Regions from separate parts of the Sporosarcina newyorkensis genome, predicted to be linked through region 2. Evidence: predicted binding sites of a transcription regulator. Region 2 holds the regulator's gene; the other holds the start of a gene.
What was found. The regulator NrdR, encoded in region 2, represses ribonucleotide reductase genes. The targets are predictions, from matches to a motif close to AACACNATATATNGTGTT.
Positions count from the first base shown of each region.

Region 1 (10,271 bases), 460 kb from region 2:
AATGGTTATAGGGCGTATAGAAGTGATAGGACGATATTATTAGAAGGCAAATTTCCAGAAGGAATGATGAAAATCCCGAACGATGGTTTAAGAGATTTGAGTTTTAGTCCTTCCGGGAATATGTCTCCGACAGGCAAAATCAAGATTCGAACAAAAAAATCCGGGCAGAAAACAATCAGTTTTCAGTTTGAAAGGGGAAGGATGATGATCAGTGGATGAAAAAGGACAATCTTGGCCGGAAGCGATGCTGTCCTTAGTAATTATCCTGGTGATTTTTAGCTCGCTCTTGCCTATGGCTACGAAGTTAACATCCTCTGTCCTTATCAAGAAAAACGCCATGATTGCCGCCGAAACAAGCTTTCAGGCTGCCATTCATTTTCGGGCAAACGGCCAGCTTTCAGGCAGCAGAACGCATGAAGGCCGTGACTATCATTGGACGGTGTCTGGCGGAGAAATCTGCGTAACGTACGAAGAAGTACGAGGCCTTGGCAGTAAATGTGTGAACCTATGAAGAATCTGGATGAAAAAGGGTTTTCATTATTCGAGAGTATAATTCATTTGATGATTTTTTCTATCCTTATCCAGTTAACGGTTCTTTTCTTTTATTGGAAAGCACCTATTGAAACGAGTTACCAGAATGATTTTCTAGGTGAGTGGGAGTTATTCTCTTTAGAACTCCAGCAATTATTAGAAGAAGTGGAGTTTGTCGCAGTACCTACAAGTACTAGTGTCTCGTTTGCAACGGAGAGGGGGTTGGTTACCATTCAAGTATACCAGCAGCTGATTCGAAAGCTCGTAAATGGACAAGGCCATGTACCTTTATTGATTGGTGTGAAATCATGTGAATTTATAGTGGATGGCAATCGCTTGCACGTATCTGTAGAAAAGGTTGACGGGACCAAGAAAGAAAGGACGTTTGCCATTGGATTATATACAGAATGAAAAAGGAGGGATGTTTGTTTTTGCCATTGTCCTATTATTTTTCGTTAGCCTCTTTCTTTTCTCCCTCGTTTCATGGCATGATAGTCTTTATGGAATATACGATTCTCTCGAACGCTATTATGAGCGAGAAGCAGTCGAATTAATGAAACGGGATGGATGAAAATGAAAAGGATTTACTTAGTAGGATTTATGGGGTGCGGGAAAAGTGCGATTGGTAAAAGACTTCATACGCTCACAGACATTCCATTCTATGATATGGATCATGTAATTGCAGATCAGATGCAATTGACGATACCTGAAATCTTTAATCAATATGGAGAACCATACTTTCGTCAATTAGAAACTGAGTTTTTGCGCTCGTTTCCTGAAGAGTTTTGTATCGTCGCAACAGGTGGGGGCGTGGCAGTAAAAGAAGAAAATATACAGCTTATGAGAGAAAGCGGCATGGTGTTTTTCTTAAATGCCTCGTTCCGGGATATTTGGCGAAGAATATCGACTGATGTCAATCGGCCAATTGTTCAACAATCTTCGCGAATGGAGCTAGAGACATTGTACAAGAAGCGAAAGCCTAAATATTTGCAGGCCAGTCATTTCACAGTAGAGACGACTGGGAAGTCATTGACAGAAATTGCAGAGTATATTATCTTTCAAATAGAAAGATATCAATAATTATCAAGTTAGAAGGCGAATGATGATTGGGATATTTTGATTATCATTCGCCTTCTGAGCACTTTCAGAAATAGATTGCGCTTTCTTATAATTAATGTTAAGATATCAGTGACAAGTAAGTTAATGAAATAATGCGAATGATTGCATGGGGAGAGCGCGCATTGGGCGCCGCCGAAGGAGCAAGTAACGAATGTTATGAATCTCTCAGGTAAAAAAACGCATGCAGGACGCATCTCTGGACAAGACCGAAGAAGTTTTCAGGCAAAAGGACAGGGGTTCTCTTATCACAGGGGACCTCTGTCCTTTTTGATTGAACTACTACATACTGATCGATCATCTTGACATCAGCGTCGATCAGACAATGAAGGAGGAAACAGATTGACGAATCAATTATTGCGCACCCCGTTATTTGAAAGTTACAAAAAATATGGAGGTAAGACCATCGATTTTGGAGGTTGGGAATTACCTGTTCAGTTTTCGAGCATTAAAGCTGAACACGAAGCAGTTCGTACAAAAGCGGGTTTATTTGATGTTTCTCATATGGGTGAAGTGCTGGTCAGCGGAAGCGGAGCTCTGGAGTATTTGCAAATGCTCGTCACAAATGATGTATCGAAACTAGCGATTGGTCAAGCTCAATATACAGTGATGTGTAATGAACAAGGCGGCACCATCGACGATTTTTTAATTTATAAGTTAGCGGAAGATCGCTATTTGTTAATTGTCAATGCTTCCAATATCGATAAAGATGTTGCTTGGATGGAACAGCAGAAAACAGAGGATGTTGTCATTGACAATCAATCCACGGATTATGCATTATTGGCATTGCAGGGTCCGGAGGCTCAGACAGTGCTGCAAAAACTGACAGATCAAGCTTTAGAAGAGATTAAATTTTTCCGATTTAAAGAGCATGTACAAGTGAGCGGAGAAGACGTACTCATTTCACGCACAGGCTATACCGGGGAGAATGGGTTTGAAATCTATGGGGCACCACAAGCCATTCAAGCATTATGGCCGAAGATTTTACAGGCGGGTGAAGCGGAAGGTGTCGTGCCTGCAGGACTTGGCGCCCGGGATACTTTGCGTTTTGAAGCTGGACTTCCATTGTATGGTCAAGAACTGTCGGCTGATATTTCACCTCTGGAAGCCGGACTTGGTTTCGTAGTGAAATTAAACAAAGAGGTTGATTTCATTGGAAAAGATGCATTAAAGATGCAGAAAGAGCACGGCTTGCTTAGGAAGCTTGTGGGACTTGAAATGATTGATAAAGGAATTCCGCGCACAGGTTATAAAGTTTTTTCGGACGGTCTGGAAATCGGTCAGGTGACGACGGGTACTCAATCTCCTACATTAAAGAAAAATATCGGATTTGCATTGCTGGCTATCGATTATACAGAACTTGGAACTGAGGTAGAAGTCGAAGTCCGTGCAAAGCGGTTGAAAGCTAAAGTGGTTGAAACACCTTTCTATAAAAGATCATAAGGGAAAAGGGGCAGAAATATTATGAAGCATCGTTATCTTCCAATGACGGAGCAAGACCAGAAAGATATGCTGAACGTGATCGGAGTCTCTTCAATCGAAGAATTGTTTTCAGCTATTCCTGAAAAAGTCCGATTTACTGGGGAGTATAATATAAAACAAGCCAAATCTGAAACTTCATTGTTAAAAGAACTTAGCCGCTTGGCTGCTAAAAACGTGAATGCACAGGACTATGCTTCTTTCCTGGGGGCGGGTGTCTACGATCACTATAAGCCGATCATTGTCGATCATGTCATTTCGCGTTCAGAGTTTTATACGGCTTATACACCTTACCAGCCGGAGATTTCGCAAGGGGAATTGCAGGCGATCTTTGAATTTCAAACAATGATTTGCGAATTGACGGGTATGGACATTGCGAACTCTTCCATGTATGACGGCGGAACTTCATTGGCTGAAGGGGGAACTCTGGCGGCTGGGTATACACGCAGGAAAAAACTACTCGTTTCTTCCACTGTTCATCCGGAATCTCAAGCTGTCGTCCAATCGTATGCTAACGGGCAATCTATTGAAACTGTGACCATCCCAAATACAGACGGCGTGACAGACATTGAGAAACTTACGGAATTGATTGACGATCAAACGGCTGCTGTGCTCGTTCAATACCCGAATTTTTATGGGCAAGTGGAAGATCTTCAGAAAATGAGTGAAATCGCGCATGCGAACGGTGCTTTGTTCGTTGTATCTGCGAATCCGCTTGCACTCGGAGTTTTAACGCCTCCAGGAGCTCTTGGTGCGGATATTACTGTAGGTGATGCTCAGCCGTTTGGGATTGCAGAATCATTTGGCGGCCCGCATTGCGGCTATTTTGCAGTATCGAAGAAGTTGATGCGTAAAGTGCCGGGCAGATTAGTCGGAGAAACGACGGACGATCAAGGACGCAGAGGCTACGTATTGACTTTACAAGCACGTGAGCAGCATATCCGTCGCGATAAAGCGACTTCTAATATTTGTTCGAATCAGGCGCTAACAGCACTTGCAGCATCCGTTGCAATGACGGCACTTGGCAAAAAAGGAATTAAAGAAATTGCTTATCAAAATATCGCTAAAACAGCTTATGCCCGTCAGGCGTTTGAACAGGCCGGCTTTAAAGTGAAATTTGGTCCAGCACACTTCAATGAAATCGTCATTGATTGCAAAGCACCTATTAAGGAAGTTAATAAGCATTTGCTCGGATCGGGCATCATTGGCGGGTATGATCTCGGTTTGGTCGATGAAAAATTGGCCAATCATGCGTTAATTGCCGTAACAGAACAACGTACAAAAGAAGAAATCGATGCACTCGTGCAAGAACTGGAGGCTATCCATGCATAACGAAAATCAACCACTCATTTTTGAAATGTCAAAAGCTGGACGTGTCGGTTACAGTTTACCCGAATTGGATGTACCTGAAGTAGATGTAGCGTCTATTTTGCCACAGCCACTCATTCGTCAAGTAGACGTTGAACTTCCGGAGGTAGCGGAACTGGACATCATGCGCCATTACACAGCGCTATCCAGACGGAACCACGGAGTAGATTCAGGATTTTATCCGCTCGGTTCTTGTACAATGAAGTACAACCCGAAGATCAATGAAGCCGTCGCACGTTTCCCTGGTTTTGCACGTGTTCATCCACTGCAAGATGAATCAACGGTACAAGGTGCTTTGGAAGTAGCGTATGATCTGCAGGAACATCTGGCTGAAATTACCGGTATGCCGGCGGTCACATTACAGCCTGCAGCCGGGGCGCACGGTGAATGGACGGCATTGATGATGATCCGTGCTTTCCATGAAGCAAACGGCGATACGGAGCGGACAAAAGTGCTTGTGCCTGACTCAGCTCACGGTACGAATCCTGCTTCTGCCACAGTGGCTGGTTTTGATACGGTGACAGTGAAGTCGAATGACAACGGACTGGTGGACCTGGAAGATTTAAGGTCTAAAGTAGGCAGCGATACGGCCGCGTTGATGTTGACGAATCCGAATACGCTTGGTCTGTTTGAGGAAGATATTCTAGAAATGGCGGAAATCGTTCACGGAGTGGGCGGCAAACTGTATTACGACGGAGCGAACTTGAACGCCGTTATGTCAAAAGCACGGCCTGGCGATATGGGCTTTGATGCGGTTCATTTGAACTTGCATAAAACATTTACGGGTCCACACGGCGGCGGTGGCCCAGGTTCTGGTCCAGTTGGCGTAACGGAGGAATTGGCCGCGTTCATGCCGAAACCGATTATTGCGAAGAAAGAAGATCGTTATGTTCTTGATTATGATGTACCACAGTCAATCGGCCGCGTGAAACCATACTACGGTAACTTCGGTATTTATTTACGCGCTTACACATATATCCGTACGATGGGTCCGGATGGCTTGAAAGCCGTGACGGAATACGCTGTGTTGAATGCCAACTATATGATGCGTCGTCTGGAGCCTTATTTCGATTTGCCGTATACACAACATTGTAAACACGAATTTGTGTTGTCTGGTCGTCGTCAAAAGAAATTAGGCGTGCGCACGCTCGATATGGCGAAACGCCTCCTGGATTTCGGTTACCATCCGCCAACGATTTATTTCCCGTTGAACGTTGAAGAGGGTATGATGATCGAGCCGACGGAAACAGAGTCTAAGGAGACACTGGATGCGTTTATTGAGGCAATGATTCAAATTGCGAAAGAGGTAGAAGAGAACCCTAAAATCGTCCAGGAAGCACCGCATACGACAGTAATTGGCCGCTTGGATGAAACAAAGGCAGCTCGCAAGCCGGTATTGCGTTACACGAAGGAAGCTTAACCAATAAGAAAAGGAGAGACGGAATGACTCGTCTCTCCTTTTTTACGCGAACATTAGAATCCGATAGAAGAATCGGTATCCCAATCATTTCGAGTGGCTTGCCTATGTTGTTTTTGTAGTTGCCGGATGCGTTCATCGTAAATAATAATGCCTTCGTAATGGTAGGTTAGGGCAATCGACATATACAATTCATTTAATTGAGAAATCGATAAGCCTTTTGTTTTTTTAGCGATTTCATTCGTTGCGTTGTCATTTAATAGTTTCTTACGATCAAGTTTTTCGATATATTGTTTGCGTACATCTTCAATAGGAGAGACGATTTCATACGTACTATCGAAGCGTCCTGCCCGATTGATTAAAGCAGGGTCAATCCGTTCGGGATAGTTCGTCGTGCCAATGATGAATAAGCCGTCTCTGACGTGCACACCGTCTAATATATTCAAAAAAGTACTTCGCATATGTTCAGGCATGGAGTCAATATCCTCAATAACGAGAATTGCAGGCGCCAGCCGTTCCACTGTAGAAAACACTTCCTGTACGGAATGACTGCCTGTGAATTCCGTGATTTGCCAATAAACAACAGGTGCGTCGGTCGTTCCGGTAATCGAGCGAACAAGTGTCGTTTTGCCGTTACCCGGAGAGCCATAGAGCAAAATCCCCCGTTTATACGGCAATCCGTATTCTTTGAAAAATGCACCGTCGTCATGGAAAAATTCATCGATTGAGCGGTAAAGCTCGTTTTTTAAATGCTCATCCAATAATACGTCGCTTCGTTCAATTTGTTCTCCTAAGCCGTAAGTTTTCTTTTCGATTCCTTCTTCCGTGTCGACTAAATACGTGATATTCGTCTTCATCGACTCGCGTTGCAGATTATTCAATTCTTCAATAAAGTTCTTCACATGCTCTGCCGACGGAGCAAAGACCGTATGTTCCGACCATGTAGAACCAGTGGCGACATAGTAGCTAATATTAGCTATTGCTATTTGATGGTCAGGAAAAAAGATCAACTGATTGTCAATTGTTTCAGCGCTTTGCAAGGCAAAACCACTTGTAGATCCATCTTGCTGAATCTTTTCTGTGGGCAGTGTCTCATAAATGTGGCAAAGTGATTGATAGGGCAATTTTTTACGATGAATCAGTTCAGGGAGCATCGTCTCTGTATACGAAGCGAATTCATCTACTTGAACAATCCGCCAACCCGCAGCGGAGTGCTTGTTAAGTTTGTTTATAATGGCCTGGATGATGACGCTGTAATTTTGGTAATGAGGCAATTTTTCATAGTGGTCCGAGCTGAGAGAGATTAAAAATTCCTGTTTCATGGATTGTGTAATTCTCCTTTAGAAATAGTAAATCCTCCCGATTAAGGAGGATCTAGTATTATTATTTTGTTTTGATCTTGCCTGTCCATTGCTTGAACCCGCCACGTAGTTGATAGATTTCCGTACAACCTTTTTTCTTAAGGAATAAAGCTGCGCGGCCTGTACGGCTTGTGTTTTGGTCGTAAAGATAAATCGGCTTATCAGGACGTATTTCTCTATAGCGCTGGGTGAACTGAGTGAATGGAATATTTCGTGCACCTAAAATATGTCCAGCGTCGAAATCTTTTGGTTCACGGATGTCAATCAATTGTGCTTTTCGGTATCCTTGAATGAATTCTTCCTGTGTTAAAGTGGTAAGAGCTTTTCCCACCCGAACGTATGTAATAACGAAATAAAGAATGATCGCGAGCACAACGGCTCCTAAAATATAATACGTCAAAAAACTTCCCCCTTTTATCAATATCTCTAGTATAAAGATTTTCTAGCATCAGTTCAATCGGAATGATAAAATGTAATGCGTTATTGTTTTTTTCGTTCACGATTTCATATAGCATAAATGCAGTACGATAGACGAAGGAGAATGAATATGACAAAAGCAGTTTGGCATTATGTGGATTCGGGTAAGTGTACACCTTCTTTCAATATGGCGCTGGATGAAGCGCTTCTTGACTTACATAGCCGTGGGGAAATCGGACCGGTTCTGCGTTTTTATGAATGGTCTCCCGCAACATTATCCATCGGTTATTTTCAGCGTATAGAAAAAGATATCGATATGGAAAAGGTAAAAGAACTGGAGTTGGGCTTTGTCCGCAGACCGACGGGTGGCAGAGGCGTTCTGCATGAGCATGAATTGACTTACAGTGTGATTGTCAGTGAGCACTATAAAGGAATGCCGGAATCCGTCACAGAAGCATATCGTGTGATCTCAGGCGGTCTGCTCCAAGGCTTCCGCAACTTAGGTTTGCAGGCGGAGTTCTCCATTCCGGATAAAGACGTGACGGACCAATTAAGGAACCCTAAGAGTGGGGTTTGCTTCGATGCGCCAAGTTGGTATGAATTAGTGGTGGAAGGAAAAAAAGTCGCGGGCAGTGCGCAGACACGTCAAAAAGGAGTGATTCTCCAACACGGTGCCATACTGATGAGTCTAGATGTAGACAAGCTGACGTCTATTTTTAAATATTCATCTCCGGAGTTGAAGGAACGTGTGCGCAGAACATTGCCAGACCGGGCAATTGCAATTGATCGGCTGACAGATCGAGACATCACAGTCGATGAATGCAAAGTGGCCTTTTCGCTAGGCTTTGAAAAGGCATTGGATATTTCATTGGAGCCACTCGAATTAACGGAAGAACAAATGGCATTGGTGCGTCAAATCGAGAATGAAAAATATGCCAATGATGACTGGAATTACAAAAAGTAAAGTTAGTTCTTTTGCTTTATTTTTTTAAAGGAAGGTTGTTGTATCAATCTTTTTAAACTCGAATACAAAATTTGTGGATTGACAAAGTTTCAAGATATAGTAGATTAGGGAATAGAGAGAACACAACATGTTGTGTTCTATGAAGTCGAAGGAGGATGTTATATGGTTACGGTTTCGAAACAAGGCGAGCCATTTCTGGACAAAAAGCAGTTAAATGAGGACATTTCACAATTTCATCAAGTGCACCCGATCACTGAGGATATGAAACTGACGCATAGCGGGGTGTCGCGTCTCGTGATGATCGATCGCTATTCATTTAAAGACACTGAAAAAAAGACGTTGAAGGTAGGAGACTTTGTTGTCTTGACAGTTAGGGAAGATCCGAAATTCCCTGCACGCGGATTGGGATATATTACAAAGTTGGACAAGGCAGAAGGGAAGGCGGAAATTTGGATCGAAGAAGAATACCGCTCTTCCATTGACGATCCTGAGGAACAACACAAAGGAATCATCTCGCGGCCGTTAGATGTGCTAGAGAAACCTCTTGAAGTGTATTACGAACAAATCGCAAAACGGAATGCGACAGGCTTAGCTACTGTAGAGAAAACAGCGGACAGAAGAACGCAATCGTATGAGATGTTCTACGAGCAGTTGAAATCATTAAATTTTGTTCCAGCTGGACGAGTTCTGTACGGAGCAGGTTCGGAAACGGATGTTACATTCTTCAATTGTTACGTCATGCCTTTCGTTCCGGATTCTCGTGAAGGAATTTCAGATCACCGCAAGCAAGTGATGGAAATCATGAGTCGTGGCGGCGGTGTAGGGACGAATGGTTCGACATTGCGACCGCGAAACACACTGGCACGCGGAGTGAACGGAAGATCTTCTGGTTCTGTTTCGTGGCTGGACGATATTGCGAAATTGACACATCTAGTTGAGCAGGGTGGATCAAGACGTGGAGCACAAATGATTATGTTAGCTAACTGGCACCCTGACATTTGTGAATTTATCATCTCCAAGATGCAGAATCCGCGAATTTTGCGTTATTTGATCGAAAACACGGAAGACGAGTTAATTCAGAAACTCGCGAATGAAAAATTGAATTTCAAACCATTGACACCGCAAGAAGAAGCGATGTATCAAGGTATCACGAATTATAAGCAAATTCCTGGCCAAGGCGGCTTCAACGATGCAATCATTCGCGATGCAGAGCTGAAATTGCAGGATGGCGGAACATATACAGTTCATAATCCGGAATTTTTAACAGGTGCGAATATTTCCGTTACATTAACGGATGATTTCATGAAAGCCGTGGAGGAAGACGGCGATTACGATCTTCGTTTCCCGGCAGTTGAAAATTATTCACCTGAAGAAATGGTGCATTACAACGAACAGTGGCATGAAGTCGGTGATGTGCGCGAATGGGAAAGACTTGGTCACGAAGTCCGCGTGTACCGTACGATCAAAGCCCGCGCATTATGGGATCTTATCAATATTTGCGCAACATATTCTGCGGAACCGGGAATTTTCTTTATTGATAATGCGAATGACGAAACGAATGCGAAAGCGTATGGACAGCAAGTTGTAGCGACGAACCCGTGTGGTGAACAACCACTTG
Region 1 covers NZ_FUYJ01000001.1:217,033-227,303, forward strand. The annotation lists gene comGD (competence type IV pilus minor pilin ComGD) at 1-219, shown strand, start outside; gene B5D59_RS01165 (hypothetical protein) at 212-511, shown strand; gene comGF (competence type IV pilus minor pilin ComGF) at 508-942, shown strand; gene B5D59_RS01180 (shikimate kinase) at 1,105-1,611, shown strand; glycine riboswitch at 1,749-1,841, shown strand; gene gcvT (glycine cleavage system aminomethyltransferase GcvT) at 1,990-3,090, shown strand; gene gcvPA (aminomethyl-transferring glycine dehydrogenase subunit GcvPA) at 3,112-4,458, shown strand; gene gcvPB (aminomethyl-transferring glycine dehydrogenase subunit GcvPB) at 4,451-5,914, shown strand; gene B5D59_RS01200 (ATP-binding protein) at 5,968-7,233, opposite strand; gene B5D59_RS01205 (rhodanese-like domain-containing protein) at 7,295-7,645, opposite strand; gene B5D59_RS01210 (lipoate--protein ligase family protein) at 7,820-8,653, shown strand; gene B5D59_RS01215 (vitamin B12-dependent ribonucleotide reductase) at 8,816-10,271, shown strand, end outside.
Region 1: B5D59_RS01215 (vitamin B12-dependent ribonucleotide reductase) is a predicted target of NrdR. The motif match lies at 8,773-8,790, and genes of this name have one in related genera.

Region 2 (10,271 bases):
CACGTATTGGGTATGTCGAATAATCCGATCCCACAGGTCCATTCATTTTACGAAATAAAAAAAGTAGACAAATGTTATTTGTCTACCCGCGTAAGTAATCTATGCAATGCATGCATAGAAATTCACTCATGTGCCAACCTGTCAACAACTTTATTGCGTCGATCAGGTGAGAAGCGGGTAGCCTCTTCTTATACCACAAACTGTATTCATTTAACCTTATTTACTTTATCATGTTTTGGATAACGTGTCAACCACTAGGTTTGAAACTTGTTATCGAATGCACATTTTAGATTCAAAAGAATTCAACTTTCATAGTATAGCTCACTCGTGAATATTTGGCAACTATTATTTTCTTAAGCAAAAAACAGCAAAAATAAGTAACGTTATTGAAATCACTTCGGCGCTTGCGGATGGCTCCCGCGATGAGCCAGTCAGGAAGTGCACCTGTCTGTCCCATCACTCCGCCTACCGCTTGTAAGGCGCCTTCGTTTAGTGAGTGAATGCCCTAGGTATATATTTTTGCACATTGGCTTCTGACTACTAAATCGGTTGCCGAAGTTTCCCCAACTTTAAACACTTTTCTCACTAGTTTTACCACACTAGCGAAGCCGCAACTGCGGGGTCAGCCGAAGCCAGGAGACAGCTAGCGCTTTTTGCTAGTTGGCTCTTGGCGGGAGGCAATCCCCCAGCGGCGTAGCGGTGCCAAAGCACCACATGTACTCTGTCTAGGACACACTGGTATTCGAGCAACGGAACAAAAAATGAGTAACGTCATTGAAACTACTTCGGCGCTTGCGGATGGCTCCCGCGACGAGCCAGTCAGGAAAAGCGCCTGTCTGTCTCATCACTCCGCCTACCGCTTGTAAGGCGCCTTCGTTGAGTAAGTGAAAGCCCCGGGTATATATTTTCGCTCATGGGCTTCTGACTACTAAACCAGGTGCCGGAGCTTTCTTAGTTTTAAACAATACGCTTATTAGCTTCATCAAACCAGCAAAGCCGCAACTGCGGGGTCGGCCGAAGCCAAGAGACAGCTAGCGTCCTTTGCTAGTTGGCTCTTAGCGGGAGGCAATCCCCAGCGGCGTAGCGGTGCCAAAGCACAACATGTACTTCGTCCCGGACACACTATAAGTCGAACGACGGCACAAAACTAATTGTCCAGTTAGAGAAAGCAAACCCCTAAAAAGATTTAGTCTTTCTTCACGTCTTCCTGAATTAATTCCAAGAACGCTTCGAAAGACATGCTTTCGGATTTTTGTTCACCATACTTCCGGACATTGACCTCACCGGACTCGACCTCTTTATCTCCAAGGACGAGCATATAAGGTACTTTTTGAACTTGCGCTTCACGGATTTTGTAACCGATCTTCTCATCACGGCTGTCTACATCGACGCGGAATCCAGCTGCTGTCAATTGCTCTTTCACTTGAATTGCATAGTCGAAATGCACTTCAGGCGAGACCGGGATCACTTCTACTTGAACAGGTGCAAGCCAAGTCGGGAAAGCTCCTTTATATTCTTCGATTAAGAATGCAACGAAACGTTCCATTGTGGATACGACACCACGGTGGATGACGACTGGACGATGTTGTTTCCCGTCTTCGCCAATGTACGTTAAGTCGAAGCGTTCAGGCTGAAGGAAATCGAGTTGTGCCGTAGAAAGTGTTTCTTCCATGCCGATAGCTGTTTTCACTTGAACATCCAGTTTCGGACCATAGAATGCGGCTTCGCCTTCTTCTTCTGTATAAGGAAGCTCTAACTCATCCATTGCTTCTTTCAGCATGGACTGTGCGCGTTCCCACATTTCATCATCATCAAAGTATTTCTTTGTATCCGCGGGATCACGATATGACAGACGGAACGTATAATCTTTAATATTAAAGTCTTTATACACTTCGATAATTAATAAAATTACATTTTTCAATTCTTCTTTAATTTGATCAGGACGAACAAAGATATGCGCATCGTTTAACGTCATTCCGCGTACCCTTTGCAAACCGGAAAGTGCCCCAGACATTTCATAACGATGCATGGTTCCAAGTTCAGCAATTCGAACAGGTAAGTTCCTGTAAGAGTGAATACCATTCTTATAGACCATCATATGATGAGGACAGTTCATCGGGCGCAGGATCAGGCTTTCATTATCCATTTCCATCACCGGGAAGATGCTGTCTTGATAGTGGTCCCAGTGTCCGGATGTCTTGTATAAATCTACACTTCCCAAAACAGGTGTATAGACGTGATCGTAACCCAGTCTTTCCTCTTTATCTACAATATACCGTTCGATGACTCGACGAATTGTAGCGCCTTTTGGCAGCCATAGCGGCAAACCTTGTCCTACTTTTTGAGAGTTCGTAAAAAGGTTCAGTTCTTTACCGATTTTACGGTGGTCACGCTCTTTCGCTTCTTCCAATAAACGCAAATGCTCTTTCAGTTCATCTTTTTTGAAGAAAGCTGTTCCGTAAATACGTTGAAGCATTTTATTGTCAGAGTTCCCTCTCCAATAAGCGCCCGCAATGCTGAGCAATTTGAACTCTTTTAGTTTACCGGTAGACGGTACGTGAATTCCACGGCAAAGGTCGAAAAACTCGCCTTGTTCATAGATTGAGACTTGTTCACCCTCGGGAATTGCTTCAAGAAGTTCCAATTTATATTCATCATCAATTTCTTTGAAACGTTTTTCTGCTTCTTCTCGTGAAACATCATGACGCACAATAGGAAGATTTTCACCAATGATCCGTTTCATTTCTTTTTCTAATTCTGGTAGATCCTCTGCTGTGATCGGCGTCGGTGAATCGATATCATAGTAAAATCCGTTTTCAATAACCGGACCGATTCCAAGCTTCGCGTCAGGAAACTTACGTTTGACAGCTTGTGCTAAAAGGTGAGCAGTACTATGACGTAAGATTTCCAATGCTTCGTCTGAAGTTGGTGTCACGATACTGATTTCCCCATCTTCATGGATCGGTGTTTTCAAATCGATTAGCTGATCTCCAATTTTCCCTGCCAATGCACTTTTTCGCAATCCAGGACTGATAGACCCCGCAACATCTTCTGTTGTTGTTCCATTTTCAAATTCCTTTACTGCTCCATCCGGAAAAGTTAAATGAATGTTTTCTGCCATTTTGCCATACTCCCTTTCTTTTTTTGAACACAAAAAAGCCTCATCCCTAAAGGGACGAGGCTTGAGCTCGTGGTTCCACCCTTCTTCCTTCTGTTCGCATTTGCGAATAGATGAAGCTTTCGATCGGCTAACGGGCCGTTACCGTCATCAGCTACTATATTCACTGATGCTGCTTGGAGGTGGTAAATTATTTTTCCTGCCTGCAAGGGTTTCAGCCATGCCCCTGCTCTCTGAAAGGTGAAAAAGTAACTGTTGTCCTCTTCGATGCATTTTGACAAATTATTTATATTGAACTGAGTAATAGTATAAAAAAGTCTGAGCGGAATTGCAAGTTTATTTTCTTATTTCCTTAATTTCATAACCAAAATCCGATGAAATGGCATAAGTAAAGTTTAGCGGCGACACGAGATTTATGCTGCAGACGGGACGCTTTAAGCCTTAATAAAAAACATTATATAACATCAATCCCGCCAGTTTTTACCGCCCAGTTTGAGCGGAGTGCTGACCATGCGAATTCTTTCCATGAGCCGGCCTGCTTTCATCGGTTCCTTTTCACCGCGCTGAGATGTGGTCAAATGATGTTCGAGCACATCGTAATCGAAATTGGATGTGAAGAAGACAGGCAATTTTTCGGCCATTCGATATTGCAAGATGGTACCGAGCACTTCATCTCTGGTCCAGCTTGACATCGTTTCAGCACCGATATCATCCAACATTAATATCGGAGCTTTTTTGACGAATTCCACTTTTTCATCCAATGTCTGGTTTTGGATAGATTGCTTCATTTCACGTAAAAACTCTGGGACGTATACAACAACTGTTTGAATTTTACGTGTTGCCAGTTCATTCGCCAAAGCGCCTAATATGAAGGACTTCCCAACTCCATAATCTCCATACAAATACAAACCGCGTTCAGGAATCTCACCTGTGGAGTCAATGGTGTTCAAAAAATTCTTCGCAGCCCGCATGATTTGGACACGGCTGTCTTCAGTTTTAAAATCGACATTTGACAGTCGAGCTTCCATCACATCTTTTGGCATATACATGCTATTGACCATTTTCGATACATTTCGACGTTCATCGTCAAGTTGCTTGGTCGGACAGACGACGTAGTCCAGGTCGATGAGACGCTGTGCGATTACCAGTTTGGGTTCGAATCCTTTCATGACATTGACGCAGCCTTCTAGGTTTGGACAGCGTTCACAAGCATGCGAGGCGGTTGAGAACTCATACAGTTTCCCTAAACTGCGATTCACTACTTCTGTATTGATTTCGTCTGAATGTTCACTGATGAATTGCTGGACAGCAATGTCTTCTAGCACTTCTTGCCGAAGTTCCTCGTATTTTGCAGCCAATGAAGGAGCATTGACCACCCGCTTCATAGCATCTCCGATTCGTTCCAATTATTTCACCTCTGTTTCTTGAATCCCCAGTTCCTTCATTAATTTCCGTCGTTCTTCCTCTACGTTAAAATCAGAAGGCGTTTCTGCTTTTTTCGATTTATTGGTACGTTTGGCAAACCATTCAGGCACTTTCTCTTCTCGAATTGGTTTTCGTGTACCTGTATTCGGCTGTTTTCCTTCTTTTAGCCACTTCATATATTTATCATGTTCTTTTCGTGCAAGCTCAAGCGCTGTCTTGACATCCTCTACTTTTTTACTTGCCCAATGAGAGGCAATGCGTTCTGCAAAGCCTTTCGTAATTTTCATATCGTTACGCAACATGATGTATTGGAACAACGCATTTACAACACCAATTGGAAACTCGTGAGTCAGAATAAGTTCTTCTGCTAAATTAATATCGACTGATAATGGTTCTTTGTCAGTAATCTGCCTTAGCATATCAATTGTAGAAATATTTTCTAAATAATAAACCAACTCTTCTTCCCGACTCAAGTCTTCTGGCATTGGCTCATCATTTACCGGTAAAGCGAATGCTTTCTTTAAACGAGGCGGCACTTTCGAGCGGTTCATCTTATAAAATTCAGCGGCGGCTTTTCGCGCCCGCTCCTCTGTAACTTGATGGTTTTCGTCCATTGCAATCATCACAACTTTTTGCATATCCAAAGGCGTCAATGTATATAAAAAAGAAAGTTTTGCTATCATTTCCTGGGAAATACTGCGAAGTGAAGACTTCGGAATCATTTGTTCAGACAGTCCGCTATAAAATAACTCGAAGTTGAAATCTGACATATAAAAAGGGATTCCAGGGGCAACTGTTTTCCCTTGAAACTCCAAGCCATATGTTAACTCCATAGCCTGATCCCCTCTTGCAGGCTGAAATACGTCTAAAAAAGTACGGGAAATGTCTTGATACATTTCTTCATTGATTGATTCTTGAAGAAACCGGCTGCGTAGTTGGCGATATGGCTGTTCACCTATTTTACTGAATAAAAAAGTGGATAATAACGGATCGTGAAAGAAAGAAGGCGCGTCTAGCGGCGGCAGTAACTCGTATAGAAAAGAGCGGTTCTCCATCTCATCTGTTTTTTTATAAGTCCGAAGCAATCCAATCGCCTCTAATGAAATTCTCGCTTCAAAAATTCTTTGAAGTGGGAATGATAAGATATTCATTAAATAGTAATGAGTATGCTCTTGGGCCTCCATATTTTCAGCATCCGTCCAAAGTGTCAAAAACAAACTGACAGCCTCTGAACCGATGAGTGGCTGATAAAACAAAGTGATCATCTGCCGGTCATAAAAGGAAAAAGGATGCGCTAGTTTTACTTGGAAGGAATCGACAGGCTGTAGTTCTGTATAAAGCATTATGACAATCTCCTCCTCCTCTGGTTAAACAATTTACTCTTGTTGGTCTTTCCTGCTTTGTAAATGCTGTAATTCATCTATGAACACGGTGATATCTTTGTATTGCCGATAAACAGAAGCAAAGCGGACGTATGCAACTTCGTCTACGTCAATCAACCGTTCCATCACCATTTCACCTACTTGATCGGAGTCTATTTCTACGATCCCTGCACTTCGCAGCTCTTTTTCAATCGAGATAACAATACCTTTCAATTTTTCTATAGGGACGGCTCGCTTTTCACAGGCACGAATTAAACCTCTAAGCAATTTTTCACTGCTGAACTCCTCGCGCGTTGCGTCTTTTTTGACGACAATGAGCGGGGTATGTTCTACTTTTTCAAAAGTCGTGAAACGATAACTACATTTTTCGCATTCACGTCTTCTACGAATTGAGCGATTTTCTTCTGCCGGACGCGAATCGATAACGCGTGTTCCATTGTAATGGCAAGCTGGACATAACATAGTCGGTTCCTCCGCATTTTTAATTGGTACCTTTCATTATAACAGAAACTGCCGGTACAACAACAGAAGGGTAATGAAAAACACTTCACCGATTATGGTGAAGTGTTCGCTCTGCCATTATAAAATTACTTTATTGTTCAAAGCAGCTGCTACTTTTTTAGTTAATTGGACTACGCGTGCTGAATAGCCCCACTCATTGTCATACCAAGCAAGTACTTTTATCTTACGATCCCCCATTACCATCGTGGAAAGACCGTCAATCGTTGCAGATTCTGTTGTCGTGTTGAAGTCGATAGAAACAAGCGGTTCCGTCGTGAAACGCATGATACCTTTCAATGGCCCATTTGCTGCTTTTAGAAATGCATTATTCACTTTCTCAACAGTCACATCTTTTTCTACGTCTACAACTAAGTCTACAAGTGATACGTTTGGTGTTGGAATACGTAATGCCAAGCCATGAATTTTCCCTTCAAGTTCAGGGAGGACTAAAGATAATGCTTTCGCTGCTCCAGTTGAAGTTGGGATAATTGACTCGCCGCAAGAACGAGCACGACGTAAATCTTTATGTGGATTATCCAAGTTTTTCTGGTCATTCGTGTAAGCATGTACCGTTGTCATTAAGCCATTCACAATACCAAACTCATCGTTCAATACTTTTGCTACTGGCGCCAAACAGTTGGTCGTACAGCTGGCATTCGAAATAACGCTGTGTTTTTCAACGTCCAGTTTATCATCATTAACACCAAGTACTACTGTGACATCTTCATTTTTACCAGGAGCCGTCAAGATTACTTTCTTTGCTCCGGATCCTAAGTGAAGTGCTGCTTTTTCACGTGAATTAAATACACCTGTTGATTCGATCACGATGTCAACACCGAGTTCTTTCCACGGCAGCTTTGATGGGTCGCGTTCAGATATGAGTTGTACACGTTTGCCGTCTACAATGATGGCATTTTCTTCAGTTTGAATGTCACCGTCAAACACACCGTGAGTGGAATCATATTTTAATAGGTGAGCAATCGTTTCTGCTGGATATGTCGCGTTTACGGCAACTAAATTAACATCTTCTTCCTTGATGATTTGACGGAATACCATCCGTCCAATACGGCCGAGTCCGTTAATTGCAATTGTAGTAGTCATGAAAGGGATCCTCCTGCATGTATGTTATACTTATTATCTTTTATCGTTAATTAGTATAACATATATTACGATTTAGCCAACACTATTAGATGTTTATTTTAAAAAATAAATTTTCTAAATATACGAAAGAAATACTACTTGCAAACATGAACTAACTACGGATATTATGCGGTACCGTCGGGTACTCCTTATAATGGCGTCGCTTGCCAGTCAGCTAGTATTTTTTCTAACTGTTTTTCAGTTTCTTCTATCGTGCCATTATTATGGATGACTGCGTCGGCACCTGATTCTTTGATATCCATGTCGAGCTGGGAGGCAATTCGTGCATCTGCCTCTTGTTCTGACAATTCATTACGTGCGATTAGACGCTGTTTTTGCAGTTCTTTAGTGACAGAGACGACTAGAATCTTTTCTACATAGGAATGCAATTTGCTTTCAAAAAGCAATGGGATGTCCATAATGACAGTTTGATAGCCTTGCTGCAGATATTGTTCCTTCTGGCTTACCATTTCCCCTCTAATTGCCGGGTGCATGAGTTCGTTTAACTGGACGCGTTTATTTTCATCATGAAAAATTAGTGCACCTAGTTCTTCGCGATTGAGTGATCCGTCTTTTTGAATAACATCACTGCCAAATGCATGTTGAATTTCATTCAAAAGAGGACTTCCTGGTTCAACTACTTGGCGGGCGATGACGTCTGCGTCGACAATAGGGTAACCTTTTTCACGCAGCATGTTGGCCACTGTGCTTTTACCGCTGGCGATACTACCTGTCAGTCCAATGATCACTTCTATCACTCCTCATTTTTGACAAGCAGGACAATAGACGGAAGTCCTTCCGGCAATCTGCTTGCTTTTCGTAGGCGTTTCGCACGTACTGCACACTTTCTTTCCGTACATATGCAAACGATTTTGCATTGTTCCCGCATTGCCGTTGACAGAACGATAATCCGAAATCGTGCTGCCCCCTGCATCTATGCTCTCTTGCAGCACGCGGACAATTTCATTGAACAGCAGAATTTTGCGTTTTCTGCTAATTCTTTCCGCGGCTCGCGCTGGATGAATATTCATATGAAACAATGCTTCTGTTGCATAAATATTGCCACAGCCTGAGATCACTTTGCCATCCATGATCACTTCTTTGATCGCTTTACTTTTATATTTTGTGAATTCCGCCATTTCGAGAAAATGATCTAGCGCTTCCTCTGAAAATGGCTCCGGTGCCATATCTAGGAGAGGCGGAAAATCTTCTTCTGATTGTAAAAGACGCATCTCTCCGAATCTGCGGATATCCGAATAAATAAGTAAACCGCCATCTTCCATCTCCAAAAAGATATGAGCATGTTTACGAAACTTCTCTTCTGCAATTCCATTTAAAGAGTCGACGACAAACCAAGCACCCGTCATCCCTAAATGGCTGACGAGTAGATACGACTGCTCTTGCTTCTTCAGATGAAAATAAATATATTTACTGCGCCGGACGATCTTCTGAATGTGCATAAGTTCCATATCTTGAAGAAAGTCCTCTACAGTTTTTCCTTTAATAATCGTTTCTTTACCAGCTAATTTTGAAGTTACGACCGTATCGGACACGGAAAGCCCTTTGATCGTCCGTCCTTCAACAAGCGGCGCGAGATCTCGCACCACTCCTTCTACTTCGGGTAGTTCCGGCATGTATATCCTCTCACTTCGTTTCGTACCAGGACTTGCCATGATTCCAATCGACTTTTAATGGAACATCAAGCTGAAGTGTTTGTTCCATGACTTCCGGTACGATTTCTTTTAGTCTTTCTAATTCTTCCACAGGGGCTTCAAAAATCAATTCATCATGTACTTGCAGCAGCATACGTGTTTGCAATTGTTCTTTTTCAAGTCGTGCGTCCATATCAATCATCGCTTTTTTAATGATATCCGCCGCAGTCCCTTGAATCGGTGTATTCATTGCAGTCCGTTCTGCAAAGCTGCGCAAATTAAAGTTAGAGCTCGTAATATCCGGCAAGTATCGGCGTCTATTAAGCAAAGTCGTCACATATCCCTTTTGCTTGGCATCGGCAATACTGTCATCCATATATTGTTTTACACCCGGGAAACTAGCCAAATACGTATCGATAAATTCCCCTGCCTCTTTACGCGTAATATTCAAGCTTTGCGACAATCCATAATCGCTTATGCCGTAGACAATTCCGAAATTGACAGCTTTGGCTGCACGGCGCATATTGCTGTCGACATCCTCTTCACTTACGCCGAATACATCCATCGCAGTTTTCGTATGAATATCCGCGCCTTGCTTGAAGGCCTCGATCAATTTCTCATCCTGCGAGATATGAGCTAATACACGTAACTCAATTTGTGAATAGTCTGCAGCAAACATAATCCATTCAGGTTCGGAAGGAATAAATGCTGCCCGTATTTTGCGGCCTTCTTCCAAACGAATCGGGATATTTTGCAAGTTCGGATTGATTGAGCTTAAGCGACCTGTCTGCGTCAGGGCTTGCTGGAAGCGCGTATGAATTTTTCCATCTTCGTGAATCTCTTTTGAAAGTCCATCAATATAAGTCGAATTCAACTTACCAAGCTGACGATACAGTAGGATATGCTGAATGATTTCATGCTCATTCTCTAGCTTCTCCAAAACATCGGCTGCTGTCGAGTAGCCTGTTTTCGTCTTCTTAATCGGTGTCAGGCCAATTTTCTCAAAAAGAATTACACCGAGTTGCTTTGGCGAATTAATATTGAATTTCTCTC
Region 2 covers NZ_FUYJ01000001.1:679,376-689,646, forward strand. The annotation lists gene thrS (threonine--tRNA ligase) at 1,187-3,121, opposite strand; T-box leader at 3,169-3,395, opposite strand; gene dnaI (primosomal protein DnaI) at 3,583-4,524, opposite strand; gene B5D59_RS03620 (replication initiation and membrane attachment family protein) at 4,525-5,886, opposite strand; gene nrdR (transcriptional regulator NrdR) at 5,920-6,387, opposite strand; gene B5D59_RS03630 (glyceraldehyde-3-phosphate dehydrogenase) at 6,505-7,527, opposite strand; gene coaE (dephospho-CoA kinase) at 7,716-8,315, opposite strand; gene mutM (bifunctional DNA-formamidopyrimidine glycosylase/DNA-(apurinic or apyrimidinic site) lyase) at 8,328-9,200, opposite strand; gene polA (DNA polymerase I) at 9,211-10,271, opposite strand, start outside.